Regions from separate parts of the Mesorhizobium sp. M7A.F.Ca.CA.002.05.1.1 genome, predicted to be linked through region 3. Evidence: predicted binding sites of a transcription regulator. Region 3 holds the regulator's gene; each other region holds the start of a gene.
What was found. Region 3 encodes PhoB, which activates phosphate uptake and scavenging genes when phosphate is short. Its sites were predicted from a motif close to TGTCATNNANCTGTCAT; they were not measured.
Positions count from the first base shown of each region.

Region 1 (7,629 bases), on a different contig from region 3:
AGCGGGCCGTTCGGGATCAAGGGGGACTGCCACAACTCTACGAGGTCGTCCATCTTGAGGACACCCTTGTCGACCATCTTGCGCAGATTGCCGGAGCTGTAGCCATCCTTGAAGTCGCCGACGCCGGAGGCCCAGGTGGTGCCGGCATCGAAGGTGCCCTTCAGAACTTCAAGGACAAGCTGTTCATGGCCGCCGCCGAAACCGGTCGACGCGAAATAGCTCTTCACATCCATGCCGATGTCTTTGGGCAGCGAGGTGACCGGGACCAGGTAGCCGGAAGTCGAATCGGGATCGGCGAAACCGAGTTTCTTGCCCTTCATGTCAGCGAGTGTCTTGATGCCGGAATCCGCACGGGCGACCATAACCGAATGGTAGCCGGTCGAACCGTCGGTCTGGACCGTCGTCAGGATCGGCTGAACCGCGTCCTTGTTCTCGAGGTAGACCTTGGCGTAGGCGGAAGCGCCGAGTTCGGCATAGTCGAGCGTGCCGCCGAGCAGACCCTGGATGACGCCGTCGTAGTCGGCGGCCGGGAACAGCGAAACTTTCTCGACGCCGAGAACTTGCTTGATGTGGTCGGCGAAGCACTGGTAGTTGCGCAGACGGTCGGCTTCGTTCTCGCCGCCCAGAATGCCGACGCGGAATTCCTTCAGATCCTGTGCCTGGACCGAGCCCATCGCCATGGCCATGACGGAAACGGCACCGAAAAGTATCTTTCTAAACATCTCGTCTCTCTCCTGTTGGTCCCGGCATCGCGCCGGCTGCGTTGGGATATGATGCCCTTGACGCGGGCTGGCGATCCAGGTCGCTCAGTAACCAGGAAAGGCTGGCTCAAGCGGTCCGGCGGATGCGGCGATTTTTTGCTTGATGATGACACTGGTCGAGGTGATGGCCTCGGAGATTTCGCCGCCGCTGCTGTCGGCGCCGTAGACCATGCGCACGGCCTCGCGGTTGAGCTCTTCCGGCGGGCCGTCGAAGACGACCTTGCCGGCAGCCATGCCGATGATACGGTTGCAATAGGTGCGGGCCGTGTCCAGCGTGTGCAGGTTGGTGATCACGGTGATGCCTTCGCGCAAATTGATATCCTGCAGCGAATCCATAACCACCTTGGCGTTGAGCGGATCGAGTGACGCGATCGGCTCGTCGGCGAGGATCACCTTCGGCTGCTGCATCAACGCGCGGGCAATGGCGACGCGCTGCTGCTGGCCACCCGACAAGGTGCCGGCGGCCTGCAGCGCGGTGCGGGCGATATCGAGACGCTCCAGCGCTGCTATCGCCTCGGCTCGTTCCTCGCGGGAGAAGATGCCGAGCAGGTTCGACATGGTGGAGCGGTGATTCAGCCGGCCGAGAAGCACATTGGTCAGCACGTCGAGGCGCGGCACCAGGTTGAACTGCTGGAAGATCATGGCGCAATCGCGCTGCCAGCGCCGTAGTGGCGAACCGCGCAGCTGGGAGACCTCGGCGCCGTCAAAAAAAATCGACCCCTGGCTGGGATCGATGAGACGGTTGATCATGCGAAGAAGGGTCGATTTGCCGGCGCCCGAACGGCCGATGACGCCAACCATCTGACCCTGCGGGATCGCGATGTTGATGTCGCTGACGGCAGTGTTCTTGCCAAATCGTCGGGTGACACCGCGGATTTCGAGCGTGGCGGAATTTGCTGGCATGGGGGCAGGTTCCAGGTCCGGACCATTGATCGTCAGGCTCTCGCCTAGCGCAGCCACATGAACCTGCCGTGTCGCGGTGATGTCAGTTTTGTTACGCTCCACAGGCTGGAGTCTAGTGTCGACCCTGGGTCAGCAGTCGAAGGTGATTTGGAACGCGGGCCTGGCGAGCTGGTGCCATCAAGCGTTCCAGACAAGGGCCGTCATGGCGCCGATGCTGGTGTCGAGAGGCATGTCATGCGGATAGTAGGGGCCGGGGCGGTTTGTGATAATGCCCCGCTGCCCCGCGTCAGTGACCGCCATTCCTGGACGTCGCTATCCACCATATTTCTCTAGGAACGTCTCGGCCTCAAGCTCCCGGAAATCATCCAACGCGGCGCGCAGCCTTGCATGGTCCCAGTCTCACCAGGCGAGCGCCTGGTAGCGTTCGGCCGTGCGGCGATCGAAGCGCTCGCGGATCGGTTTGGCCGGCACGCCGCCGACAATGGTATAGGGCGCGACATCTTTCGAGACCACCGCACCCGCGCCGACCGCGGCGCCATCGCCGACGGTGACGCCGGGCAGGATAGTCGAGCCGTGACCGAGCCAGGTGTCGTGGCCGATGGTGACGCGTTTGGCGCGGCGCTGGGCGAAGAATTCTGTCTCGTGCTCGGCATCGTCCCAGTAGTCCGAGGCGCGATAGGTGAAGTGATGCAGCGTCGGCCGCCAGGTCGGGTGGTTGGTGGCGTTGATGCGAACGCTGGCCGCGATGTTGGCGAACTTGCCGATCGTCGCGCACCAGACGGAGCAGTCCTGCATCATGTAGGAATAGTCGCCGAGTTCGCTTTCCGAGACCCGGCTGCGGTCGGCGATCTCGGTCCAGCGGCCGAGCGTCGAATTCTGTACATCCGCCGTCGGGTGGACCAGCGGCGTCTCGGACAATTTCCTGGTCATGCGGCGATTTTTCCGGACGCGAACGCGGTGACGTCGATGATGCGGTCGGCAACCGCCTCGCGCACGTCGTGGTCATGGAAGATGCCGAGCAGGGCGACATCAGCCGCCTTCTTGGCGGCGATGAGTTCGATCACGACGTCGCGGTTCCTGGCGTCGAGCGAAGCGGTCGGTTCGTCGAGCAGCAGGATCGGATGCTCGGTGATGAAGCCGCGCGCGATGTTAACGCGCTGCTGCTCGCCGCCGGAAAAGGTCGCAGGCGGCAAAGCCCAGAGTTTCTCCGGCAGGTTGAGCTGTGCCAGCAAGGCGCGCGCCTTGCCGCGGGCAATCTCGCGATCCTCGCCGCGCTCGACCAGCGGTTCGGCGACGACATCGAGCGCCGAAACGCGCGGCACGGTGCGCAGGAACTGGCTGACATAGCCGATCGTTTGCCGGCGCACCGCAAGCACGGTGCGAGGGCTGGCGGTGGCCAGGTCGATCAGCCCGTCATCATGCGTGACGATGATCTGGCCTTCGTCGACGGCGTAGTTGCCGTAGAGCATCTTCAGGATCGAGCTCTTGCCGGCACCGGACGGGCCGCCGAGCACGGTGCATTCGCCGGCCCTGATCGAGAACGAGACACCGGCGACAACAGGCAGTTTGATGCCGTCACGCAGATGCATGGTGAAGCTCTTGGCAACGCCGGAAACAACGAGCGGGGTTGCCATCAGAAGGTTCTCCAATCGTCAGTCGTTTGCGCGTCATCGTCAAACCTGCAGAATCGAGGAAACAAGCAATTGCGTGTAAGGCGCGCGCGGGTCGTCGAGCACGCGGTCGGTGAGACCGCTTTCGACGACGCGGCCGTCCTTCATCACCATCATGCGCTGCGACAAAAGCCGCGCCACGGCAAGGTCATGGGTGACGACGATGGCCGCCAGACCAAGATCGGTGACCAGACCGCGCAGCAGGTCGAGCAGGCGCGCCTGGACCGAGACGTCGAGGCCGCCGGTTGGCTCGTCCATGAACACCAGACGCGGGCCGGTGACGAGGTTGCGGGCAATCTGCAGGCGCTGGCGCATGCCGCCGGAAAAGGCGCGGGGCTCGTCGTCGATGCGGTCCTCGTCGATCTCGACGCGCGATAGCCAGTCGACGGCGGTGGCGCGGATCTTGCCGTAGTGGCGGTCGCCGACCGCCATCAGCCGCTCGCCGACATTGGCGCCGGCCGACACCGTCATGCGCAGGCCGTCGGCCGGGTTCTGGTGGACAAACCCCCAGTCGGTGCGCATCAGGAAGCGGCGCTCGGCCTCACTCATGCGGTAGAGCTCGCGGAACTGGCCGTCGCGCATGCGGTAGCTGGCGCTGCCGGAGGAGGGCAGCAGCCGCGTCGACAGGCAGTTGAGCAATGTCGTCTTGCCGGAGCCGGACTCGCCGACCACAGCCAGGACTTCGCCCGGCCACAGGTCGAAGGAGACGTTGTCGCAGCCGACGCGCGAGCCGTAGAATTTGGAGAGCGCCGAGACGCGCAGCAGCGGTTCGTCGGTCATTGCGCCGGCTCCATTTTTTCCGAGGCAAGATGGTTCTCTGAAGCAAGGTGGCCGTGATGGCCGTCCGCCCGCCGCTTCTCGCAATGATCCGTGTCGGAGCAGACGAACATGTGGCCTCCATGGTCGTCGAGGATGACCTCGTCGAGATAGACATTCTCGGCCGCGCACAGCGCGCAGGGCTGGTCGAAGGTCTGCACCTCGAACGGATGATCCTCGAAGTCGAGGCTGACCACTTCGGTGAAGGGCGGCACCGCATAGATGCGCTTTTCGCGCCCGGCGCCGAACAGCTGCAGCGCCGGCGAGCGGTGCATCTTGGGATTGTCGAATTTCGGCGTCGGCGACGGGTCCATCACATAGCGGCCCTCGACCTTGACCGGATAGGCATAGGTGGTGGCGATGCGGCCGTGTTTGGCGATGTCCTCGTAAAGTTTCACATGCATGAGGCCGTATTCTTCCAGCGCATGCATTTTCCGCGTTTCGGTCTCGCGTGGCTCGAGGAAGCGCAAGGGTTCCGGGATCGGCACCTGGTAGACCAGCACCTGGCCCGCCGTCAGCGGATGCTCGGGAATGCGGTGACGGGTCTGGATGATGGTGGCGCTGGCGGTGTCGGTCGTCACCGCGACGTTGGCGACCTTCTTGAAGAAGGCGCGGATCGAGACCGCGTTGGTGGTGTCGTCGGCGCCCTGGTCGATCACCTTGAGCACATCGTCTGGGCCGATGATCGAAGCGGTGACCTGGACGCCGCCAGTGCCCCAGCCATAGGGCATCGGCATTTCGCGCGAGGCGAACGGCACCTGATATCCCGGGATGGCGATGCCCTTGAGGATCGCGCGGCGGATCATCCTTTTGGTCTGTTCGTCGAGATAGGCGAAGTTGTAGGTGGCGATGTCGGTCATGATGCGACCTCAAATCCCTTGGCGTAGCGCGCCAGCCGCTCATTGAGCGTGCCCGTGTGCAGTTCGAACATGTGGTTGTCGTCGTCGTAGAAATAGATCGAGCGGCCCTCGCCCTCGACGCGCGGGCGCGGCGGGCGCATGTCGAGGCCGAGCTTGCCGATGCACTCGGCATAGTGGTCGAAATCGGCGTCATCGATCTTGAAGGCGATGTGGTTGTAGCTGCGCTCCGGCAAGGGCTCGCCCTCCATGATGGCGACCCAGATGTCGCCGATCAGGAAGAATTTTTCGCGCGACACCGAGAACTGCTCGGCATCGCTGGCATAGATTTCGCGTGCGTCGAATACGCCCTCGAGGATCTTGGTCATCCGCTCGAGATCGCGGACGATGAAGGTCATGTGGGAAAGCCCTTCGATCATTCCGCGGCCTCCCGCTTCTCTTCGACCTTCACGGGGTTTTGGTGGGCGTCGTGTTCGGCGCGCATGCGGCGCACGAGGTCGAGTTCGGCCTGGAAATCGACATAGTGCGGCAGCTTCAGATGCTCGACGAAGCCGGTCGCCTGGACATTGTCGGAGTGTGAGATGACGAACTCCTCGTCCTGGGCCGCGGCGACGACATCCTCGCCGAGCTCCTTCGCGCGCAGCGCCCGGTCGCAGAGCGCCATCGCCATCGCCTTGCGCTCGCTCTGGCCGAAGACCAGGCCGTAGCCGCGGGTGAACTGCGGCGGCGCCTTGGCCGAGCCTTTGAACTGGTTGACCATCTGGCATTCGGTGATGCGGACAGTGCCGAGCGGGACAGCGAAGGGCAGTTCGGGAACGTCGAACTCGAGCTCGACCTCGCCGATGCGGATCTCGCCGACGAAGGGATGGTTGCGGGCATAGCCGCGCTGGGTGGAATAGCCGAGCGCCAGCAAAAAGCCCTCGTCGCCGCGCGACAGCGCCTGCAGGCGGATGTCGCGCGCCATTGGGAATTCCAGCGGCTCGCGGGTGATGTCGCCGGGGACATGGTCCTGCGGCATGTCGCCATCCGGTTCGATCAAGCCTTCGCGGGCGAGGATGGCCGAAACGCGCGGCATGGCTTGCGCTTCCGTCTCGCGCAGCAAGGGCTCGGCGACCTCGGCCCCCGCGGCAAGCTCGGGATCGAGCAGTCTGTGCGTGTAGTCGAAGGTGGGCCCGAGCAATTGGCCGCCGGGCAGATCCTTGTAGGTCGCCGACACGCGCCGCTCGACCAGCATGGTGGCGGTGTCGATCGGCTTGGAGTAGCCGAAGCGTGGCAGCGTGGTGCGATAGGCGCGCACCAGGAAGATCGCCTCGATCATGTCGCCGCGCGCCTGGACGATGGCGAGCGCGGCCAGCTCCCGATCGTAGAGCGAGCCTTCGCTCATCACCCGGTCGACGCCGAGCGCCAGCTGCTCGACGATCTGGTCGAGGCGAAGCGCCGGCACCGAACGGTCGCCGCGCCGGCGGTCGGCAAGCAGGCTGTGGGCGTTGGCGATTGCGGCTTCGCCACCTTTTACCGCGACATACATCTTACGCCTCCATCGTCTTGATGCGCGTCGTGCGCGGCAGGCAGGCAATGCCGCCTGATGTGACGAGGATGATGTCGACGCCACGCGGAAAGCGCTTGATGTTCTGTTTCCACTGCTCGACGAAATGGCGCGGCATCTGTGCCGGCGCGATCGTGGCGCTGGTTTCGATGCCGGGACCTTCGAGCAACAGCGGCGTGCCGGAGACGAGATCGCCGACTTGCAGGATCAACGTGGTCGAACGGTCGGGATAGTCCTGCGTGCCCTGCGAAAAACCATCAAGCGACATCATCTCGGCCGGGGCCGCGATGAAGGCGAAATGCGCATCGGCCGGTGTGTTGGCCACGGGCGCGCCAGTGTGGAACCCAAGCCAGGATCTGATCGCGGCGGAAGCTTGCAGGGCCTGGTCGAGCCAGAGCGGGGTGTCGTTATCGCACAGCGCCAGTGCGATGGCGCCGGCGGTCGCCGAGAGCGGCGCCGGCGGGCGGGCGAAGGCCGGCAGCGGCTGCACGCTGCCGGGCCGAGCCATTGCGTCCATGACGGCGCGGAACACGGTCTGGGCGTCGAAGACCGGATCGGCGAAACCGCCCTCGATCGATTGCGCTGCAATGTCCATCAGTCTTCTCCGCGAACCATGGTGAAGAAATCCACCTTCGTTGCCGCCGTCTCGGCGCGGCGTTTTTCATGCGCTGCGGTTAGAGCCGACCGCAGGGGCGCTATCAGCCCGGTCTCGACCTCATTGCGGCGGGCAGGGTCCTGCCACAGCGCGTCGGCGATGGCCGCCAGCTTCGCCTTCTGCTTGTCGCGGCCAAGCGCATAGCAATGGCCGACCTGACCGGAGGGCAGCCGGACGGTGGCGCGGGTAACGGTCGCCTCGCCGACATTGAAAGGGGCGCCGCCGCCGCCGATGCGGCCGCGCAGGGTGACAAGGCCGGTTTCGGGGCCGCGCAGCAACTCGGCGTCCGAAGGCAGTCCGGCCTCATTCCAGAGCCGTACGATGTCATCGCCGCTGGATTGCGCAAGGGTTGCCATGGCGGCCTTGCGCTCGGCCTGGTCGCGGGCTTCCTGTCCTCGCATAAGCTATCGTCCTCGTGGCT
Region 1 covers NZ_RZQI01000155.1:10-7,638, forward strand. The annotation lists partial or broken gene phnD (phosphonate ABC transporter substrate-binding protein) at 1-722, opposite strand, end outside; gene phnC (phosphonate ABC transporter ATP-binding protein) at 807-1,664, opposite strand; partial or broken gene EN939_RS10695 (DapH/DapD/GlmU-related protein) at 1,977-2,594, opposite strand; gene phnL (phosphonate C-P lyase system protein PhnL) at 2,591-3,298, opposite strand; gene phnK (phosphonate C-P lyase system protein PhnK) at 3,338-4,114, opposite strand; gene EN939_RS10710 (alpha-D-ribose 1-methylphosphonate 5-phosphate C-P-lyase PhnJ) at 4,111-5,010, opposite strand; gene fosX (FosX/FosE/FosI family fosfomycin resistance hydrolase) at 5,007-5,426, opposite strand; gene EN939_RS10720 (carbon-phosphorus lyase complex subunit PhnI) at 5,423-6,535, opposite strand; gene phnH (phosphonate C-P lyase system protein PhnH) at 6,537-7,148, opposite strand; gene phnG (phosphonate C-P lyase system protein PhnG) at 7,148-7,609, opposite strand.
Region 1: the regulator PhoB is predicted to act here: its motif matches at 1,744-1,760, upstream of phnC (phosphonate ABC transporter ATP-binding protein).

Region 2 (7,629 bases), on a different contig from region 3:
GCGCTGCAGCCCCTTGATCTCGTGGCGCAAGTGCACGCGCACCTTGGCGTCGAGCGCCGACAGCGGCTCGTCGAGCAGAAGCAGGCCGGGCGAGGTGGCGATGGCCCGGGCGAGCGCGATGCGCTGCTGCTGCCCGCCGGAAAGCTGCGCTGGGTATTTCTTCGCCTGATCGGGCAAGCCGACCAGCATGAGCAATTCCTTGACGCGGGCATCGATCTCGGCGCGCGGCCGTTTGGTGTTTTCCAGGCCAAAGGCGATGTTCCTTTCAATCGTCAGATTGGGAAACAGCGCGTAGGACTGAAACACGATGCCGTAGTCGCGTTTTGACGGCGGCAGCGTTGAGATATCCCTGCCCCCCTGGCGGACGACGCCTCTGGTCTGCAGGTCGAGGCCGGCGACGGCGCGCAGCAGCGTGGTCTTGCCGCAACCCGAAGGGCCGAGAAAGCAGATGAATTCGCCTTCGTTGATGTCGAGCGAGATGTCCTTCAGCGCATGGAACTCGCCGAAGGCCTTCCAGAGATGTTCGATCCGCAGGTAAGCCGTGTTGCCGGCAGCGGTCATGGGATGCACCTCGGCCAGCGTTGCCGATAGATCAGCGACGGGTTCGTGTCTCATTTTGACCATCCGGGAAGAGTTACGAGAAGGGCGCCGCTCTGACGGCGCCCTGTCGAAATGCTCTGCGTCTAGCTCTTGGGCTCAGACTTGGCGTCGTAGCGCTTCGTCCACTCGTCGAGAATGGCCTTGCGGTGGTTGGCCGCCCACTCGAAGTCATTGTCGATCATCTTGGACTCGATATCTGCGGGCAGGAATTCGACCGGCTTGGCGACATTCGGCATAGCCAGAACCGCATAACCTACATTGTACATCTCGTTGGCCTCCTTGCTGATCGACCAGTCGAGCAGCGTTTTGGCGGCTTCGAGATTTTTCGTTCCCGCAACGATCGCGGATGCCTCCATGTCCCAGCCGATGCCTTCGGACGGGATGACGATATCGAGGGGAGCGCCCTCCTTCTTCGATTTCGCGGCGCGGAACTCGAACGAGATGCCGATTACGGTTTCACCGGCGGCGGCCATTTTGCACGGCTTCGAACCAGAATGCGTGTAGGCATCAATATTCTGATGCAGGGCATCCATATAGGCCCAACCATCCTTCTCGCCGAACAACTGCAGCCAGCTCGATACATCGAGGAAGCCGGTGCCGGACGAGGCCGGGTTCGGCATCACGATGTGACCCTTGTATTCCGGCTTGGTAAGATCTTTCCAGCTGGTCGGCTCGGCGAGGCCAAGCTTTTTGCCCTCCACGGTGTTGAAGCAGATCGAAGCCGCCCAGGCGTCCATGCCAACCCAGGCCGGTGGCGTGTCCTTGTCGACAAACTTCGGCTTGAGCAATTCGACGCCTTTTGGCGCGTAGGGCTCAAGCATGCCTTCGGTCTTCAGCACCAGAAGCGATGTAGCGGCAAGGCCCCAGACAACGTCGGCCTGCGGATTGTCCTTTTCGGCCAACAGCTTGGCGGTAACGACACCCGTGGAGTCGCGGACAAAGTTCAGTTTGATGTCGGGATGGCTCTTTGTGAAAGTCTCGGCGTAGCGGGCGAGATCTTCGGCTTCAATGGCGGTATAGACTGTCAGTTCGGAGGTTTCGGCAAAGGCGGCGGATGACATCAATGCCGCGGCGAAGGCCATTGCGATAGTTGCGTTGCGCGATTTCATGCTCAGTTCCCCTTTGATTGTTGGCACATTCTGCGATGCACTGTGACGATCGCGCCGGTGGACATTGCGGCCCTGTAGCGCTTGTGGATGTCGTCGTTGGGTCAACTCTGGGGATTGGTGATCGATAAGTAAAATCTATTTATTTTATGACAGGCAAACTTCTACTGATAGTCGTCATGGAACTGTCGCATGCCTGTTGCGGCCGCTATTTCGCGCTTGCGAAAGCCCACGATTGGCACGGAGACGGTTATGGTCAGCCGAACGAAACGCCCGTTGTCTGTGCCCGCAAACGCGGGTCGGACGAGCGGACAGTCACCACCAGATCGCCCCCCCTCGCCCGCAAGCCCGCGTCGATTTCGGGGCATTCGAGCTCGCGGTCGGTGCGCACGGCCTTCATGGTCAGGCCGCCAGCACGGCGGTCTCGAGGATGTCGAGCGCACGATCGAGATCAGCTTTCGAAATGACCAGCGGCGGCGACAGCGTCAGCACATTGCCCTGGCTGACCTTGAAGCTCAGCCCCTGCCCCAGGCAAGCATAGAAGACGCGTTCGGCGAGATCGCGCGCCGGCTCGCGCGTATCGCGATCCTCGACGAGCTCGACGCCGACCATCAGTCCCCTGCCCCTGACGTCGCCGACATGGGGCGAGCGCGCCATCAGGTGCTGCATACGCTCCAGCATGTGCCGGCCAAGTTCGGCCGCGCGTTCGACCAATCCTTCCTCCAGGATGATGTCGATCGTCGTCAGTGCGGCGCGGGTCGTCACCGGGTTCTTCTCGTGGGTGTAGTGGCCGATCGCGAAGCCACCGGTGACGTCGAGGTCGCGGCGCGCGATGACGGCGGCGATCGGCAGGATGCCGCCGCCGAGCGACTTGCCGAGGACGACGATGTCGGGCGTCACATCATCATGCTCGTGGGCGAAGAATTTTCCCGTCTTGCCCAGCCCGGTCGGGATCTCGTCGAAGATCAGCAGCGTGCCGTGCCGGTCGCAGGCTTCGCGAACCCGCTTCCAGAAACCGGGCGGCGGCGGGTTGGGCGTCGCCCGCATCGGTTCTGCGACGACCGCCGCCACGTCCTGTTCGCGGCCGAGCACATAGGCGATCATGTTGGCGCAAGCGAGCCCCGAGGTTTCGAGGGAATCGTGGCCATAGGGACAGCGATAGCCGTCCCAGGGTGCGACGTGCTCGGTGCCGGTCATCATCGGGCCTGATATGTGCGAGCGGAAGGTCGCCTCGCCGCCGACGCTTGCAGCGCCGAAGCCGGCCCCGTGGAACGCATCCCAGAACGACACCGTCTTGAAGCGGCCGGTCGCGGCGCGGGCGATCTTCAGCGCGACCTCGATGGCATCCGAACCACCGGTGGTGAACAGCACCTTGCCGAGATCGCCGGGCGCCAATGCCGCCAGCTTCTCCGCCAGCTCGACGGCGGGCTCGCAGGTAAAGCGGCGCGGCGCAAAGCAGAGCTCATCGAGCTGCTTTTTGATCGCCGTGACCAGCCTTGGATGGCCGTAGCCGAGGTGATGCACGCTGTTGCCGTGGAAATCCATGAAGCGGCGGCCAGCGGTGTCCTCGATCCAGATGCCTTGCGCCTTCGCGATGGTCGAAAGGCAGGGGCTGGACAGACTCTGGTGCATGAAGGCAGCCGCGTCGCGATCGAGCAAGCCGCGGATCCGCGGATCGTCCTGCCCGGCATCCCATCGGCCGCGAGCCGCTGTGGTGTTGGAATCGCCTTCGGTGTGCACAAGCTCTTTGATCGCGGCCATCATGGTCTCCGAAACGCGAATGAGGGAGCGGCGAACGCTCCCTCGGTTGTCTTATCCGTCAATGCCGCCCGGTCAGGACCAGGGCAGCGAAAATGTCTTCACATTGGTGTAGCTCTTCATCGCCTCGATGACGCCTTCCTTGTAGCCATTGCCCGAATCCTTGATGCCGCCGAAGGGCGACATCTCGATGCGGTAGCCCGGCACTTCCCAGATGTTGACGGTGCCGACCTGAAGGCCGGCGATGTATTTCTGCATGCGCGGAAAAGAGTTGGTGCAGACGCCCGACGACAGGCCGAAGGCGGTCGAGTTGGACAGTGCGATCAGCGCATCATCGTCGTCCGGCGCGCGAACGATCGGGATGATCGGGCCGAACGTCTCCTCCATCACCAATTCGGATGTGTGAGGAACGCGATCGACAACGATCGGCGGCAGCAACGCGCCCTGACGACCCGGATTGTAGAGGATTTCGGCGCCCTGCTCGGCGGCCATGTGGACGCGGGCTTCGAACAGCGCCGCCGCCTTCTCGTGCACGACGGTGCCAAGGTCGGTCGAGCGGTCCATCGGATCGCCGAAGCGGATTTTTTTCGCCCGCTCCAGCACCAGCGGCACGAAGCGGTCGGCGACGCTTTCCTGAACCAGGATGCGCTTGACCGCGGTGCAGCGCTGGCCGGAGTTCTTTGTCGCGCCGGCGACGGCCAGATCCGCGGCTCTGGCCAGATCCTCGTCGGAGAGATCGTTGAGGATGATCAGCGGGTCGTTGCCGCCGAGTTCCAGCACCTGGCGCTTGTAGCCGGCGGTGCGGGCGATCATCTTGCCGACCGGCACGCCGCCGGTGAAAGTGATCAGGTCGATATTGTCGTTGGTGATCATCTCGTTGCCGATGTCTGCGGGCCAGCCGGTCACCACCGACAGCATTTCGGGCGGCAGACCGGCTTCATAGAGAATGTCGGCCAGGAGAAGCGCCGTCATCGGCGTCAATTCGGTCGGCTTGACCACCACGCAATTGTTGGTGGCGATCGCCGGCGCCACCTTGTGCGAGACCATGTTGAGCGGGTGGTTGAACGGCGTGATCGCCGAGATCGCCTTCAACGGCTCGCGGGTGGTGAAGATCTTGCGCGCCTTGCCGTGCGGGGTGAGGTCGCAGGAGAAGATCTGGCCGTCATCCTGGATGCACATCTGCGCCGACAGCGTGAACACGTCATAGGCACGGCCGACCTCATAGAGCGAGTCCGTCTTGGAGATGCCGAGCTCGAGCGTGATGAGATCGGAGATTTCTTCGCGGCGCGACGCCAATGCCTCGGCGGCGCGGAACAGGATCTGCTGACGCTCGTAGCGCGTCAGCTTCGATTTGTAGCTGGCGGCGATCTCGAATGCTTTTCGCGCGTGCTCGGCACGCCCGGCCGGCACGGTGCCGATAACGGTGTCGTTCCAGGGGTAGCGCACCTCGACGACGCCGTCGGCATCAACTTTCTTGCCGGCAATGCGCATCGGCTCGTGGCGGACTTTGATGGAAGGGTCGAGTTTGGTCATGGGTTCTGCTCCAGCAGATTCTTGGGTACGTCGCGGGGTCGACCCCCACTCCGGCCCTTCGGGCCACCTCTCCCCCGATCGACGGGGGAGAGGAAATCAGGCGAAGTCGGCGCCCCCACGTTTCCCGGCTAAGCCGCGGCTAACCCTGGCGCCTTCCTCTCCCCCGTCGATCGGGGGAGAGGTGCCGAGCGTAGCGAGGCGGAGTGGGGGGTCGACACTAGCGCTCAGCCCGCCAGTGCCGCCGCCATTGTGGCGTAGTAAAAGGCGTCGAAGTTTCTCAACACAGGTTCATCAGGCAATTCCGGCAGCACACGATTGACGATGAACGGCACCTCCTGCTCGGTCAGCCCACCATGCGACCGTAGCGGTTCGTTCAGAGCCGCCAGGTCATGGCGATGTTCTGAGGTGCCGATCGTCTTGTTCTCGGTCGAGATCAGCACGATGTCGCCGATGCGATCTGCCGGCAGCTCAAAGCGCTCGCACGCCGTCGGGCTGTCGACGACCAGCATGATGCCGTCGATCTTCGCCAGCCGGGCCATGATGCCGGCCTGATCTGCGCCATCAGGCAGATAGGCGGTGGCAAACGAGCCGAGCGCGCCGTGATGCACGACATAGGGGTCGGTGATCGGCAGGATGACGCGGGCGGCGTCCTTGCCCAGCCACTCGTCGAGAAGGTCCTGGACATAGACGACGTCGGGCGAACCGTCCGCCTTGTGCTTGGGCTTCATGCCATGGTCGGCGGTGACGACGATCGCCGCGCCAAGCGCATCAAGCTCGGTCAGGTATTTGTCGAACATCTCGTAGAAGGCGTTGGCCTGCGGCACGCCCGGCGCGTATTTGTGCTGCACATAGTCTGTGGTCGTCAGGTACATGATGTCGGGACGGAACTCCTTCAGCAGCTGCACACCGGCGGCAAAGACGAATTCCGACAGTTCGGCCGAATAGACCTCCGGCACGGGCAGCCCAAAATGTTTCGAGGCATTGTCGATGCCGTGCTCGGCCCTGGTGGTGGTGTCGGATTTTTCCGCCGAAAAGCACAGCGCGCGGCCTTCATCGAAGGCAAGGCCCTTGCCAAGCAAGGCACGCAGCTTGTCCTTGGCGGTGACCACGGCGACCTTGGCGCCGGCATCGTAGAAGGCCTGGAAAATGGTCGGCGCGCGCAGGAAGCGCGGGTCATTCATCATCACTTCCTTGCCGGTCTCGCGCTCATAGAGATAGTTGCCGCAGATGCCGTGCACCGACGGTGGCCTTCCTGTGGCGATCGACAGATTGTTGGGGTTGGTGAAGCTCGGAATGACAGAGTGCGCAAAACGTACGGTGCCCTTCTGCTTGATCCTGACCAGCGCCGGCATCAACCCGGCCTCGATCGCCTCATCGAGATAGGCCGGCTCGCAGCCGTCAAGGCAGATGGCGATGGCCGGCACACGCGGCCAGGCGTAGGTGCGGCCGTTGACCGCGACGTTGATGGGAGACATCTGGTTCATCTGATATCCTCGAGATCGGCCGCTTCAGGCGGCGAGTTTGGCGCGTTCGGCGAGTGCCGCGGCGGGTGGAGCGGCGGTGTCGACGCCCATTTCATGAAGCGAGAAGGCCGCCGCCTCGACGACGCGGCGCATGACATGTTCGTCCATCTGGCCGATGCAGCCGACGCGGAAGCTATCGACGGCGGTCAGCTTGCCCGGATAGATGATGAAGCCCTTGTCCTTCATCAGATCGTAGAAGCGGTCGAAGGCGAAACTGGCATGGGCCGGGTTGAAGAAGGTGACGATGATCGGCGACAGCCAGCGATCCCCGAGCAGTGTCTCGAAACCGAGGTCGCGCATGCCGGCCACCATGACGTCGCGGTTCCTCGTATAGCGAGCGCCACGGCCGGCGACGCCGCCTTCGGCCTCGTGCTGGCGCAGTGCTTCGAGGAAGGCAGCGACGACGTGCGTCGGCGGCGTGTAGCGCCACTGGCCGGTTTTGTTGAGGTGCGCCCACTGGGCGTGGACATCGAGCGACAGCGAATGGCTCCTGCCTTTGGCAGCCTCCAGCTCGCTCTTGCGGGCGATGATGAAGCCGAAGCCCGGAACGCCCTCGATGCACTTGTTGGCGGACGAGACCATCGCCTCATAGCGGATATCGTTGACGTCGAGCGCTACGGCGCCGAAGGCGCTCATGGAATCGACCAGCAGCTTGCGACCCTTGGCATGGACGGCTTGCGCAATCTCGGCGACCGGATTGAGGATGCCGGAGCTGGTCTCGCAATGGATGGCGATGACATGGGTGATATCAGGGTCGGCCGCGAGGGCCGCCGCCACCTCGTCGCCGCGCGGCGGCAGATAGTCGCCCTTGTCGATCAGCGTGTAGGCGCGGCCGAGATAGTGCATGGTCTGCGCGGCGCGCAGGCCGTAGGCGCCGTTGGCCAGCACCAGAACCTTGCCATCTCTGGGCACAAACGAACCCAGCATCGCTTCGACGCAGAAGGAACCGCTCCCTTGCATCGGCACGCAGTCGAACTCATCGTTCCTGTCCCCGGTCAGCGCCAGCAGGCGGCGACGCATATCCGATGTCATGGCGCGGAAGTCGCCGTCCCACGATCCCCAGTCGCGCAACATCGCCTCCTTGACCGAATAGGCCGTGGTAAGCGGCC
Region 2 covers NZ_RZQI01000037.1:8,309-15,937, reverse strand. The annotation lists partial or broken gene EN939_RS03830 (ATP-binding cassette domain-containing protein) at 1-561, opposite strand, end outside; gene EN939_RS03825 (putative 2-aminoethylphosphonate ABC transporter substrate-binding protein) at 684-1,709, opposite strand; gene EN939_RS37900 (hypothetical protein) at 1,963-2,106, opposite strand; gene pbfA ((R)-1-hydroxy-2-aminoethylphosphonate ammonia-lyase) at 2,109-3,467, opposite strand; gene phnY (phosphonoacetaldehyde dehydrogenase) at 3,540-4,997, opposite strand; gene phnA (phosphonoacetate hydrolase) at 5,222-6,481, opposite strand; gene EN939_RS03805 (2-aminoethylphosphonate--pyruvate transaminase) at 6,506-7,629, opposite strand, start outside.
Region 2: the regulator PhoB is predicted to act here: its motif matches at 1,882-1,898, upstream of EN939_RS03825 (putative 2-aminoethylphosphonate ABC transporter substrate-binding protein).

Region 3 (7,629 bases):
CGCTGGTAGAAAAAAGGCATTTTGGTATGAACATCATGACCGAACAGTCCCTTGAAAATGCAGTGGGCGATAAGATGAACGCCAAGTCGAACGAAGTGATCAAAATGCGTGGCGACAAGGTCGGCGTGTTCTATGGCGAGAAGCAGGCGCTGTTCGATGTCAATCTCGACGTCCGCCTGAATCAGGTGACGGCGCTGATCGGCCCCTCCGGCTGCGGCAAGTCGACCTTCCTGCGTTGCCTCAACCGCATGAACGACACCATCGATTCCGCGCGGGTAACCGGCAAGATAACGCTCGACGAAGAAGACATCTACGACAAGAACATCGATGTCGTCGAACTCAGGGCGCGCGTCGGCATGGTGTTTCAGAAACCCAATCCGTTCCCCAAGTCGATCTACGAGAACGTCGCCTATGGCCCGCGCATCCACGGATTGGCCAAGCGCAAGGCCGACATGGATCAGATCGTCGAGTCGAGCTTGAAGAAGGCGGCGATCTGGAACGAGGTGAAGGACCGTTTGCAGGAACCTGGCACGGGTCTTTCCGGTGGCCAGCAACAGCGTCTGTGCATTGCACGCGCCATCGCCGTGTCACCCGAGGTGATCCTGATGGACGAACCGTGTTCGGCGCTCGACCCGATCGCCACTGCTCGCGTCGAGGAACTGATCGACGAACTGCGCCAGAACTATACGATCGTCATCGTCACCCATTCGATGCAGCAGGCAGCGCGCGTGTCGCAGCGCACCGCGATGTTCCATCTAGGCTATCTGGTCGAGGAGGGCGCCACCGACAAGATGTTCACCACCCCCGACGACAAACGCACCCAGGACTACATCACCGGCCGGTTCGGCTGAGCTCAGGCATATGAGGGACGAAGATCATGGGTGAACATACCGTTGCATCTTTCGATGAGGATCTGGAGCAGATCAGCCAGCTGATCCGCGACATGGGCGATCTCGCCCGCTCGATGGTCAGTGGCTCGACCAAGGCTTTGCTCAATTCGGACAATGCGCTGGCGCAGCGCGTGGTTTCCGACGATGCGATCATGGATGCCCGCCAGCGCGAGCTGGACGATCGCGCCATCACGCTGATCGCCAAGCGCCAGCCAATGGCCAACGATCTGCGTGCGGTGGTCGGTTCGATCCGCATGGCCGGCGACCTCGAGCGCATCGGCGACCTTGCCAAGAACATCGCCAAGCGCGTCGGCACTGTCGGGCTGAGCGTCACGCCGCACGATCTTTCGCATTCGATCGACGCGATGGCGCAGCTGGTGCTGATCCAGGTGCAGGGGGTCGTCGACGAGTATGCCGCCGCTGACGCGGCAGCGCTTGCCACGCTCAGAAACAATGATGAACGCATCGACGTCAAATACACCTCGGTGTTCCGCGAGCTGCTGACCTACATGATGGAAGATCCCCGCAACATCACGGCGTGCACGCACCTGTTGTTTTGCGCCAAGAACCTCGAGCGGATCGGCGACCACGTGACCAACATCGCCGAAAATGCCTACTATGTTTTGACCGGCACGCAGCTGCCAGCCAATCGTCCGAAGCAGGACGAGACGGCAATGTCCGCGCCAGCGGCATAACAAGGGTGACCAGCCGATGATCGCACCACGCATCATGGTGGTGGAGGATGAGGAGCCGCTAGGCGTGCTGCTCCGCTACAATCTTGAATCCGAAGGTTACCAGGTCGAGGTGGTGACGCGCGGCGATGAGGCCGAAATCCGGCTGCAGGAGAACGTTCCCGATCTTCTGGTGCTCGACTGGATGGTGCCTGCGGTTTCGGGCATCGAACTCTGCCGGCGCCTGCGAATGCGTCCCGAGACCGAGCGGCTGCCGATCATCATGCTGACCGCGCGAGGCGAGGAAAGCGACCGCGTGCGCGGCCTGTCGACCGGCGCCGACGACTATCTGGTCAAGCCCTTCTCGACGCCGGAGTTCATGGCCAGGGTCAAGGCGCTGCTGCGCCGGGCCAAGCCGGAAGTGCTGTCCAGCGTGCTAAAGGTCGGCGATATCGTGCTCGATCGCGAGTCGCACCGTGTCTATCGCAAGAAGAGCGAGATCCGGCTTGGGCCGACGGAATTCCGCCTGCTCGAATTCATGATGCGCCATCCAGGCCGCGTGTTCTCGCGCAGCCAGCTGCTCGACAATGTCTGGGGCGAGACGATCTACATCGACGAGCGCACGGTCGACGTGCATGTCGGCCGGCTGCGCAAGGCGGTCAACAATGGCCGTATGCCTGATGTCATCCGCACGATCCGTGGGGCCGGATACGCCATCCGAGAGGACTGAACTCCCTCGTTTGAACTCACGCCACGTTCTTGCCGCCGAAACCGGATCTCGCCTGCACGCCCGGCGCAAAAATCTCCTGATCGACGAAGATCAGCGCCCGCATGGCGCAGCCTTCGCGGATCAGCGGCAGTTCGTTCGGCTCGGTGTCGAAGGAAATCGATTTGGAATGCTGGCCGCCGGCGGTCTGGGCAATCGCTTGCCGCAATGCCGGCTCGATCAGGTCGAAGGCGGCGGCGCTGACACCGACCATGGCGACCGGCGCCGGATCGATCAGCGCGAACAGGCTGCCGAGGCCGTAGCCGAGCGCTTCGCCGGCCTTGCGATAGGCTTCCCGTTCGGGTCCGTCACCTTCGCGGGCCGCGGCAGCCAGGGCGCGCATGTCGGCGTCGCTGACATCGGCGACGGGTTCTGCATCCTCGCCCATCTGCCTGGCGTTGCGCCAGATGGCGTAATTGCCCGCATAGGCTTCGACGCAGCCGCGCCGTCCGCAGCGACATAGCGCGCCGTTCGGCCGATGGATCATGTGGCCGAATTCGCCGCCCGAAGAATGGGTGCCGGTGAACAATTCGCCCTTCAGCACCAGTCCCATGCCGATGCCGTGCGACAAAAGGATAGCGATGAAATCGTCGCGGTAACGATCGGGGTCGCGCCAGCGCAGCGCCACCGCCATCATGTTGCAGTCGTTCTCCATTATGGCAGGGATGCCGAACTCGTCTTCGAATATGTCAGCGAAGGCGATGTCGGTGTGCGGCGTGATCGGCGACCACAGCATGGCGCGGGCACGGGTGTCGGTGATGCCCTGGATGGCCAGCGCGATGCGGGCGATGCTGCGCACGTCCAGGTCGGGATCTGCCAGGCGGCGCCGCACGATGGCCGTGCATTCCCCGATCAGCGACTCGCGCGACATCGTCAGCGTGTCCAGCCGGCGCTGTTCCTCGGATATCACCTGGCCGGCATAGTCGATGACGGCGACGGAGAGGAAGTTCAGCGACAGCACCACGGTCATTACCGCGGCCGCTTCCGGATTGAGACTGAGGCCGACCTGCGGCCGGCCGCGTTTGAGCGAGCCGGCCTCGCTCGGCTTGCTTTCGGTCAGGATGCCTTCGACGATCAGGTCGGATGAAATCGCCGAGATGGTCGAATGGCTGAGGCTTGTGGTCGCGGCGATCTCGGTTCGTGACGGCTGTCCGGCGCGGCGCACTGCCGCGATCACCATGGCGCGGTTGCGGCGGCGCAGATCGTCGTGGCGGATTCCGACCGACATGTTCTTTCATATCCTCCCGGTCGCCGCGGTTCCTCCTGCCCCTGGAACGCTGTCGGTGACGCCGGTAAATACTGGCAGAAGCTGCATGCCGTGTCATTTATTTATTCCGAGACTCGAAAAAAACTCGAAATGACATCAAAATCCATCAGAATCGATGTTGACAGCGTTCGGGCGTTGGCCCAGTATTTTTTCGAGGCTCGAAAAAATAGAGCCTCTGTGCCGGCCCTCGGGTCAGTTTGGTCGCGCCATACGCGGCGCAGGGAGGATAATATGAAAAGATTCACGGCCGCCATCCTGGCGGGTGCCGCCATGTCGCTGACGCTCGCGTCTGTCGCGCAGGCGAAGGACAAGGTTGTCGGCGTTTCGTGGTCCAACTTCCAGGAAGAACGCTGGAAGACCGACGAGGCCGCCATGAAGACGGCGATCGAGGCCGCCGGCGACAAGTACATCTCCGCCGATGCGCAGTCCAATCCCGGCAAGCAGCTTACCGATGTCGAAAGCCTGATCTCGCAGGGCGCTAATTCCCTGATCATCCTGGCGCAGGACGCTTCGGCCATCGGCCCGGCCGTGCAGAAGGCGCTGGACGAAGGCATTCCGGTCGTCGGCTATGACCGGCTGATCGAGAACAAGGACGTCTTCTATCTGACCTTCGACAACAAGGAAGTCGGCCGCATGCAGGCCCGCGAAGTGTTCAAGGTCAAGCCGGAAGGCAACTACGTCTTCATCAAGGGCTCCGGTGCCGATCCCAATGCCGACTTCCTGTTCTCGGGCTCGATGGAAGTGCTCAAGGAAGCCATCGACAGCGGCAAGATCAAGAATGTCGGCGAAGCCTACACGGATGGCTGGCTGCCCGCCAACGCCCAGAAGAACATGGAGCAGTTCCTGACCGCCAACGACAACAAGGTCGACGCGGTGGTCGCGGCCAATGACGGCACTGCCGGTGGCGTCGTCGCGGCGCTGACGGCTCAAGGCTTGGCCGGCACCGTGCCGGTCTCGGGTCAGGACGGCGACCACGCCGCGCTGAACCGCATCGCCCTCGGCACGCAAACCGTGTCGGTGTGGAAGGACGCGCGGGAGCTCGGCAAGAATGCCGCCGAGATCGCCTCGCAACTGGCCGACGGCAAGAAGACGAGCGACATCGCCGGCGCCAAGGACTTCACGACGCCGGGCGGCAACACCGTCAAGTCGCTGTTCCTGACCCCGGTTGCCATCACCAAGGACAATCTCAACGTCGTCATCGACGCCGGCTGGATCAAGAAGGACGAAGTCTGCGCGGGTGTCGCCGCCGGCACCGTGGCGGCCTGCAACTGATCCGTACCACTTTGCAATATCTGAACGCCGCGGCCCAAAAGCCGCGGCGTTTTCTCAAAGAATTCTGTTTCCGCATCATGCGGATAGCTTCTAGGCTGGGCTCCGGCATGCGCGTCAGACGGCCAGCCGGTGGGAGGAAACCATGACCGATACGACGTCAAACCCGCAGACCGATACGGCGCGCGCGTCGGAACTCGGCGCCGTCGCCCGGTTCCTGAAGGCGACCGAGATCGACACCCGCATGCTCGGCATGATCGGCGCGCTGCTGGTTATCTGGATTGGGCTGCATGTCATTTCCAGCCTGCGCCTTGGCGTCAATCCGCTCGATTTCGACAGCCGCACCTTTCTCACGCCGCGCAATCTGTGGAACCTGTCGGTGCAGACATCCGCGGTTGCCATCATGGCCTGCGGCATGGTGCTGGTCATCGTCATGCGCAACATCGACCTGTCGGTCGGTTCCGCCGAGGGCCTGATCGGCATGGTGATGGGATTTGCCCAGGTGCATTTCCTGGTGCGCTTTGTCGGGCTCGAACTCGGCAACCCGTGGATCTGGGTCCTGGCACTGGTCATCGGCCTGGCGCTCGGCCTGTTGATCGGCGCTTTTCAAGGCTTCGTCATCGCCTATCTCGAAGTGCCCGCCTTTATCGTGACGCTGGGCGGCCTGCTGGTCTGGCGCGGTGCCGCCTGGTGGGTCACTTCAGGCCAGACCGTGGCGCCGCTTAACGCCACTTTTCAGCTGATGGGCGGTGGGCCGGCGGGATCGATCGGCGCGACCTGGAGCTGGGTCGTTGGGATCGTCGCCTGCCTCGCCGTGGTGTTTGGGCTGTTCAACGGGCGGGTGCAGCGCAAGCGTTTCCGGTTTCCGCTACGTCCGATCTGGGCCGAGGCGCTGCTTGGAGTCGTCACCTGCGGCGCCATCATGGGTGCGGTCTGGCTCGCCAACTCCTACCCCTGGCCGATCGGCATCGTGAACAGATATGCGGCCGCCAACAACATCACCGTTCCCGAAGGCGGCCTGTTCATCGCCCACGGTATCGCGATACCGGTGCTGATGGCTGTCGCCGTCGGGCTGGTCATGACCTTCATCACCAACCGCACCCGTTTCGGCCGCTATGTGTTCGCCATCGGCGGCAATCCCGAGGCGGCCAATCTCGCCGGCATCAACACGCGATGGATCACCATGAAGGTGTTCATGATCATGGGCGTGCTGGCCACGATTGCCGCGGCGATCTCCTCGGCCCGGCAGAATTCGGCCACCAACGTGCTTGGAACGCTCGACGAACTGCTCGTCATTGCAGCCGCCGTGATCGGCGGCACGTCGCTTGCCGGCGGATCGGGAACGATCATCGGCGCCATGCTGGGCGCCCTGCTGATGCAGTCGCTGCAGTCCGGCATGGTGCTGCTCGGCGTCGACTCGCCGCTGCAGAGCATCGTCGTCGGGGCCGTACTGGTCATCGCCGTGTGGCTCGACACCGTCTATCGCAAGCGCGTCTAGGAGGGCATGCCATGAATGACAAGACTGCTCCTGCAGCCACCGCGCTGATCGACATGAGGAACATCTCGATCGCGTTTGGCGGCATCCGCGCCGTCGACGACGCCTCGATCGATCTTTTCCCCGGCGAGGTCGTGGCGCTGCTCGGCCACAATGGCGCCGGCAAGTCGACATTGATCAAGATCCTGTCCGGCGCCTACAAGCGCGATTCGGGCCAGATCTTCGTCAACGGCGAGGAGGCATCGATCTCCAATCCACGCGACGCCAAGAAATACGGCATCGAGACGATCTACCAGACGCTGGCGTTGGCCGACAATGTCGACGCCGCCGCCAATCTGTTCCTCGGCCGCGAGCTGATGACCGCCTGGGGTACGCTCGACGACGTTGCCATGGAGGCCGAGGCGCGCAAGGTGATGGGCCGGCTCAATCCCCGCTTCCAGCGCTTCAAGGAGCCGGTGATCAAGCTGTCGGGCGGCCAGCGGCAATCGGTGGCGATCGCGCGTGCGATCCTGTTCAACGCCCGCATCCTGATCATGGACGAGCCGACGGCGGCGCTTGGTCCGCAGGAAACGGCGCAGGTCGGCGAACTGGTCAAGCAGCTCAAGTCCGATGGCATCGGCATCTTCCTGATCAGCCACGACATCCACGATGTGTTCGAGCTTGCCGACCGGGTCTGCGTCATGAAGAACGGTCAGGTCGTTGGCACCGCCCGCACCACCGATGTCACCCAGGACGAGGTGCTGGGGATGATCATTCTTGGCAAATGCCCGCCGGGCGCCATTCCAGGACCGGGTGCGCTGAAGATCGCAGCCTGAGATCAAGCCAGCTCGCCGTTGCCGGACACGTGATATGCCAGCCGTAAGGATGGCTTGGCCGTGGCATTGTGTTGGCACGGCGACTTGCCCATAAAGGTCCGATATCGCTCAGGGACCGCACGATCCGTTGAAGAAGCTTTTCCCGATCATCGCCTTTATCGCCGTCGCACTAATCAGCATGGTGATGGCAGGTTTCGCCTATTTCGCCACACAGGAAGCCGCGCGCATCAAGTTCGAGGCGACTGCCGACGACGCGCTCAACCGGATCGAGAGCCGCATCGACCTGCATCTGTCGCTGCTGCGCTCGACGCAGGCCCTGTTCGACGCCCGCAATGGCGATATTTCTCGCAATGAGTTCAAGGCGTTCTTCAACGCGCTCGATGTCGACAAGAATTTCGCCGGCTTGCGCGGCATCGGTTTCCTCAGGCTGGCAAAGACGGGCGACAAGGCGACGGT
Region 3 covers NZ_RZQI01000119.1:2,569-10,197, reverse strand. The annotation lists partial or broken gene EN939_RS08915 (ABC transporter permease subunit) at 1-9, shown strand, start outside; gene pstB (phosphate ABC transporter ATP-binding protein PstB) at 27-851, shown strand; gene phoU (phosphate signaling complex protein PhoU) at 878-1,585, shown strand; gene phoB (phosphate regulon transcriptional regulator PhoB) at 1,602-2,291, shown strand; gene EN939_RS08895 (ROK family protein) at 2,308-3,555, opposite strand; gene xylF (D-xylose ABC transporter substrate-binding protein) at 3,826-4,866, shown strand; gene EN939_RS08885 (sugar ABC transporter permease) at 5,009-6,361, shown strand; gene EN939_RS08880 (ATP-binding cassette domain-containing protein) at 6,373-7,173, shown strand; gene EN939_RS08875 (CHASE domain-containing protein) at 7,301-7,629, shown strand, end outside.